Regions from separate parts of the Kitasatospora sp. NPDC004272 genome, predicted to be linked through region 1. Evidence: riboswitches for the same ligand, from Rfam matches in the RefSeq annotation. Region 1 holds a riboswitch; the other holds the start of a gene.

Region 1 (3,284 bases):
CGGACCACACCCGGCTGCGCCGGCTGGTCTCCAAGGCGTTCACCCCGCGCCGGGTGGCCGAGTTCGAACCGCGGGTGCGGGAGATCACCGACCGGCTGATCGACTCCTTCGCCGGCCGCGGCGAGGCCGACCTGATCCACGAGTTCGCCTTCCCGCTCCCCATCTACGCGATCTGCGACCTGCTCGGCGTCCCGGCCGAGGACCAGGACGACCTGCGCGACTGGGCCGGGATGATGATCCGTCACACGGGCGGTAAGAGGGGAGGGGTGGGCCGGGCCGTCAAGCAGATCCGCGGCTACCTGGCCGACCTGATCCACCGCAAGCGCGCCGACCTGGGCGACGACCTGATCTCCGGCCTGATCCGGGCCGGTGACCACGGCGAGCACCTCACCGAGAACGAGGCCGCGGCGATGGCCTTCATCTTGCTCTTCGCCGGGTTCGAGACCACCATCAACCTCATCGGCAATGGCATGTACGCGCTGCTGCGCAACCCGGACCAGCGCACCCTGCTCCAGGAGTCGCTGGGGCGCGGCGAGTCCGGCTTGCTGGAGACCGGCGTCGAGGAACTGCTGCGCTACGACGGCCCGGTGGAGCTGGCCACCTGGCGGTTCGCCACCGCACCGCTGACCATCGGCGGGGTGGACGTCCCGGTCGGCGACCCGGTGCTGGTGGTGCTGGCCGCGGCGGACCGCGACCCGGCCCGGTTCTCCGCCGAGAACACCCTCGACCTGGCCCGCTCGGACAACCCGCACCTGGGTTTCGGTCACGGCATCCACTACTGCATCGGCGCCCCGCTGGCCCGGCTTGAGGGACAGCGCGCGATCGGCAGCCTACTGACCAGGCTTCCGGACGTTCGGTTGGCGGCCGATCCGGCCGAGCTGCGCTGGCGGGGCGGGCTGATCATGCGCGGTCTGCGCGACCTCCCGGTCTCCTTCACACCCCGCTGACGCCGTTTCAGCACCCGCGACACGCCGCCGCGCAGGGCCGACGACACGCCGGGGCGGGGGCGCGCGTCGCACGCCTGCTCGGAATCAATCCGGACATACCGGGATCGTTCGTGTACGTGGAACGAAGATCCGTGATTTCGGCGTGATCATGGTGATATGAGCTTGTGATTGCTCGTCAGCTTTGCCTACTCTCCGACATGCCCGCAGCTGCGGGCCCCGATCGCGGCACGCCGAGTCCTGTCCGCCGCGTCCTCGGGCCACCTACCAGGTACCGGACAGGAGCGGGGGAACCAGTGTGAACGCCGTAGTCCCAACGGCTTGGGGTGAAGCCGCCGAGCAGCGGGCGCAACCGCGTCCGGAGCGTCCGGCGGCCGGGCCAGCCTCCCGGTCCGAACCCGACAGCTCACCTCGCAGGCGTGCGGAGAGGAAGTCCCGTGCTGTTCTCCAACGCTGCTCGTCACCGCCGTAGTACCAAGGCCGAGAAGGTCATCGCCGCCGCCGGCGTGGCCTCGGTCGGCCTGGCCCTGCCACTGCTCGCCGCCACCGGAGCGGCAGCCGCCCCCGTCGACACCTGGGACCGCGTGGCCCAGTGCGAGAGCGGCGGCGACTGGAACATCAACACCGGCAACGGTTTCTACGGCGGCCTGCAGTTCACCTCCTCCACCTGGCGCGCCTTCGGCGGCGGCCAGTACGCGGCCCGCGCCGACCAGGCCAGCCGCGCCCAGCAGATCGCGGTGGCCGAGCGGGTGCTCGCCGCCCAGGGCCCCGGCGCCTGGCCGGTCTGCTCCAAGCGGGCCGGCCTCGCCAAGGGCGGCGCGCCCGCCGACACCTCCGCGGACACCGCCTCGCGCTCCCAGGAGCGCCCGACCGCGCCCCAGCAGCCGAAGAGCTCGCCGTCGAAGAAGCCCGCGAAGCCCGCTGCCCCCGCCGAGCCCGCCGCCCCCGCCGAGCCGCCGGCGGCCCCGCAGAACGGCGCCGCCCCGCAGGACGCGCCCGCCGGCGGTTACACCGTCCAGGGCGGCGACACGCTCTCCGGCATCGCCGCCGCGCAGCACGTGTCCGGCGGCTGGGAGCGGATCTACCAGGCCAACCACGAGCTGATCGGTGCCGACCCCGACCTGATCCTGCCCGGTCAGGTGCTCTCCCTCTGACCCCGGTCCGGTTCCGGTCCGACCCCGGTCCCGGCATGTGGGACGCGCCGGTCCGGCGGCCTGACGAGGCCCCGCCGCCGCCCTGACGAGGGCCGCGTCCCCTGGCCGCCCGTCCGCTCCCGGCGCGCGCCGAGCAGTTCGCGCCGCCGGGGGCGGCGGAGCGGCCGTCAAACAGGTGAACTACCGGTGAGTAGCCGGGCCACACCGTGAGACGGGGCCCGGCCGGGCGTGGCCGCACGGCGCTGTGCGGCTAGGCTCTGGTCGTAACGACCACACATCCGCTTCCGCTAGGAGATGCACTCGTGCCGTCCATTGATGTCGTCGTAGCCCGTGAGATCCTCGACTCCCGCGGCAACCCCACGGTCGAGGTCGAGGTCGGTCTCGACGACGGCAGCACCGGTCGCGCGGCCGTCCCGTCGGGTGCCTCCACCGGTGCCTTCGAGGCCCTGGAGCTCCGTGACGGCGACAAGAGCCGCTACTTCGGCAAGGGCGTCGAGAAGGCCGTCCTCGCCGTGATCGAGCAGATCGGCCCCGAGCTGGTCGGCTACGACGCCACCGAGCAGCGCCTCATCGACCAGGCCATGCTCGACCTGGACGCCACCCCGGACAAGTCCTCGCTCGGCGCCAACGCCATCCTGGGCGTCTCCCTCGCCGTGGCGCACGCCGCCTCCGAGGCCAGCGACCTGCCGCTGTTCCGCTACCTGGGCGGCCCGAACGCCCACGTGCTGCCCGTCCCGATGATGAACATCCTCAACGGCGGCTCGCACGCGGACTCCAACGTCGACATCCAGGAGTTCATGATCGCCCCGATCGGCGCGGAGTCCTTCTCCGAGGCCGTCCGCTGGGGCGTCGAGGTCTACCACACCCTCAAGGGCGTGCTGAAGGAGCGCGGGCTCTCCACCGGCCTGGGCGACGAGGGCGGCTTCGCCCCGAACCTGGACTCCAACCGCGAGGCCCTCGACCTCATCACCGAGGCGATCAAGAAGGCCGGCTACACCCCGGGCAAGGACGTCGCGCTCGCCCTGGACGTCGCCGCCTCCGAGTTCTTCAAGGACGGCGCCTACCAGTTCGAGGGCAAGGCGCTCTCCTCCGCCGACCTGATCGCGTACTACGCCGAGCTGGTCGCCGACTACCCGCTGGTCTCCATCGAGGACCCGCTGGACGAGTCGGACTGGGACGGCTGGAA
Region 2 (3,284 bases), on a different contig from region 1:
GGGTGCGGTTCAGCCGGACCGGGGAGACCGCGGACGAGCTGATCCGCCGGCTGGTGCGGGCCGAGCCGCAGGGACGGCCGGTGGTGGTGGTCTCCGCCGACCGGGAGGTGGCGGACGGGGTGCGCAAGGCGGGTGCCCGGCCGGTGGCCTCGGTGCTGCTGCTGAACCGGCTCGCGCGCAGCTGAAGAGGCGCAGCTGAGACGGGGTCAGGGGACCTCAGGGCGACCGGAGTGTGACGGTCCGGTGAAGGGGGGCGGGTGCCCGGGGCCGGAAGCCCCCCGGGAGTGGACGCGGGGGTGGGGACTTCACTAGGGTCTGGCGTCAAACCTATATTCCGGACCATCACTCTTTGGGGTGAGTCCAGCAGGAAGAAGGAGCACCCCCTTGGCCTCCCACCGCCGTCCCAAGCAGCCGAGCCGTGCGCGGATCTCCGTGTTCACCGCCGCCGCCGCGACCGCGGTCGCCCTGACGGCCCAGGCCAGCGCGCACGCCGCCCCGGCCCAGCCGAACAAGGACGAGGTCAAGGCGCAGGTCGACAAGCTGCTGGAGGAGCAGGAGCAGGCGGCCGAGAAGTACAACGGCGCCAAGGAGCGGGCCGACCAGTTGCGCAAGCAGGCCAGCGACCTGCAGGACCAGGTGGCCCGCGGCCAGGAGCAGTTGACCGAGCTGGCCTCCGGGCTCGCGGCGGTGGCCGGGGACCAGTACCGGCAGGGCGGTGTCGACCCGTCGATGCAGCTGATGCTCTCCGCCGACCCGGACCAGTACCTGACCAAGGCGTCCTCCTTCGACCAGGCCGCCAGCACCCAGGCCGAGACGCTCAAGTCCCTCAAGGACCAGCAGCGCCGCCTGGACCAGCAGAAGCAGGAGGCCGCGGCCGTCCTGCACGAGCTGGACACCCAGACCCAGGCGCTCAACGACGCCAAGAACGACGTGAACAGCAAGCTCGCCGAGGCGCAGAAGCTGCTCTCCAGGCTGAACGCCGCGGACCGGGCCGCGATCCTCCAGGGCAGCGGCGGCACCGCCTCGCGCAGCGCCTCCCGGGTCGACCCGTCCACCCTGCCGCAGGCCAGCGGCTACGCGGCGACCGCGGTGTCGGCCGCGCTCGGCAAGCAGGGCTCGCCGTACGTCTGGGGCGCCACCGGTGCGAGCACCTTCGACTGCTCGGGCCTGATGGTGTGGGCGTACAAGCAGGCCGGCGTCTCGCTGCCGCGCACCTCGCAGTCGCAGGGCAGCTACGGCGTGAACGTGGGCACCGACTGGCACAACGCGCAGCCCGGCGACCTGGTCATCTACTACAGCGACCGGCACCACGTCGGCATGTACATCGGCAACGGCCTGGTGGTGCACGCCCCGCGCACCGGTGACGTGGTGAAGACGATGAAGGTCGACACCCTGCCGATCTCCACCATCCGCCGGGTCTGACGGTCCGAAAAATCGGACAAACGCCCCACCGGGCGACAACTGACGCATCGTGACACGCCCGGACGGGTCGAGATCCCCCTGTGATCCGCGACACGTCCGGGCGAGGCATTTCCCGACCGTATCGTGAGAATTATTACGCTCTGTGTAAGTAATCGATCACGTTCGGTCAGATTCATTGCGGTATTTGATTCAGAATCAGATTTTTTTCCGACAAGGATTTGAACGGATCACGGATCGGTTACTAGGGTCGTGCTTCGACCACCGCAGAGTCGATCGCCCAAGGGGGGCGGCGGCGGGGGTCGCCGCCGAGTCCGTGACGCAGCGGGCAGACCGTCAACACCGGGTCTGCTGACGGGGATACCCCTACGGGGGTGCTGTCGAACGGAGCCGGGGAACCACGTTCCCCCGGGGTGAATCGGCGCCGGGACGGCCGCGTGCGGTCGGTGAGGCGTCGTAGGGCACATCTCTTCCGGCCCGAACCCGTCAGCTCACCCGGTAGGCGGTGTGAGGAAGAAGGAGTCCGCCTTCGTGGCGTCCCATCGCCGTCCCAAGCCCGTCGGCCGTGCCCGGGTCTCGATTCTCACTGCCACCGCCGCCGCTGCCGTGGCGCTGTCCGCCCAGGGCGGTGCGCACGCCGACCCCGCGCCCACCAAGGACCAGGTCAAGCAGCAGGTCGACCAGCTCAACGAGCAGGCCGAGGTCAAGACGGAGGCGCTCAACGCCTCCGTCGAGAAGCAGCAGGAGCTGCAGAAGCAGGTCGGCCAGCTCCAGGACCAGCTCGCCCGGCAGCAGGAGCAGGTGACCACCGCGCAGGAGGGCCTGGCGGGCATCGCCGCCGAGCAGTACCGCAGCGGCAGCATGCCGCAGACCATGCAGCTGATGCTCTCCAGCAGTCCGGACTCGTTCCTCGGGGAGGCCGGCACGCTGAACGCGGTCGGCTCCACCCAGGCGGACCTGCTGAAGACCTTCAAGTCCGAGCAGGCCAAGCTCGACGCCCAGCGCAAGGAGGCCGAGTCCAAGCTCGCCGAGCTGGACACCACCACCAAGGCCCTGCAGGCCGACAAGGACGACGTCAAGGCGAAGCTGGCCAAGGCCCAGGAGCTGCTCAACACGCTGACCCAGCAGGAGCGCGACCAGCTCGCCGCCGCCGAGGCGAAGGCCGCCGCGGATGCCAAGGCGAAGGCCGACGCCGCGCAGCGCGCCTCCCGCGACGCCGACCAGCACGCCTCCCGCGACACCGTCCGGGTGGAGCTGAACGCCCCGGCGTCCTCCAGCTTCTCGGGCAACGCGGTCGGCGCGGCGGTCTCCAAGCTCGGCAGCTGGTACTCCTACGGCGCGGCCGGTCCGAGCACCTTCGACTGCTCCGGCCTGATGCAGTGGGCCTACAAGCAGGCCGGCGTGTCGATCCCGCGCACCTCGCAGGCGCAGGCCGGGGCCGGGACCAACCTGGGCACCGACATCGCCAACGCCCGCCCGGGCGACCTGATCATCTACTACAGCGACCAGCACCACGTCGGCATGTACGTCGGCAATGGGCAGATCGTCCACGCCCCGCACACCGGCGCGCAGGTCCGCTACGAGTCGGCGACGGTCATGCCGATCAACCGGATCGTCCGGATCTGACGGTCCGGCACGGCCTCCGGCCCGGTACCCCGCAGGGGGTGCCGGGCCGTTCTCGTCCTGGTGTCCGATTCGCGGTCAAATATTCGTGCCTGTCGGGGTTTGGACTGGATCGATCCGACTCGCTAACCTCTGCCCCCGGGCCCCCGCGAGGACGGCCGTCCGACGGCGGACGGCGGCGGAGGCCGGCCGCAGAACGGAGCCGTCGCACGTGTCCGTGCACCGTCGCACCCCGCTGCCCG

The links. Region 1 has a riboswitch for cyclic di-AMP ahead of ACWEO5_RS29475 (transglycosylase family protein). Riboswitches for the same ligand answer to the same signal wherever they lie in the genome.
Region 2: linked by a shared signal. The riboswitch ahead of ACWEO5_RS15285 (NlpC/P60 family protein) and the one ahead of ACWEO5_RS29475 (transglycosylase family protein) in region 1 are both predicted to bind cyclic di-AMP.

What each region holds. Positions count from the first base shown of each region.
Region 1 covers NZ_JBSGET010000122.1:10,869-14,152, reverse strand. Annotated here, with positions in the region: gene ACWEO5_RS29480 (cytochrome P450 family protein) at 1-947, shown strand, start outside; cyclic di-AMP (ydaO/yuaA leader) riboswitch at 1,200-1,378, shown strand; gene ACWEO5_RS29475 (transglycosylase family protein) at 1,382-2,098, shown strand; gene eno (phosphopyruvate hydratase) at 2,401-3,284, shown strand, end outside.
Region 2 covers NZ_JBSGET010000041.1:36,413-39,696, forward strand. Annotated here, with positions in the region: gene ACWEO5_RS15275 (NYN domain-containing protein) at 1-185, shown strand, start outside; gene ACWEO5_RS15280 (NlpC/P60 family protein) at 385-1,422, shown strand; cyclic di-AMP (ydaO/yuaA leader) riboswitch at 1,785-1,940, shown strand; gene ACWEO5_RS15285 (NlpC/P60 family protein) at 1,951-3,045, shown strand; gene ACWEO5_RS15290 (NlpC/P60 family protein) at 3,254-3,284, shown strand, end outside.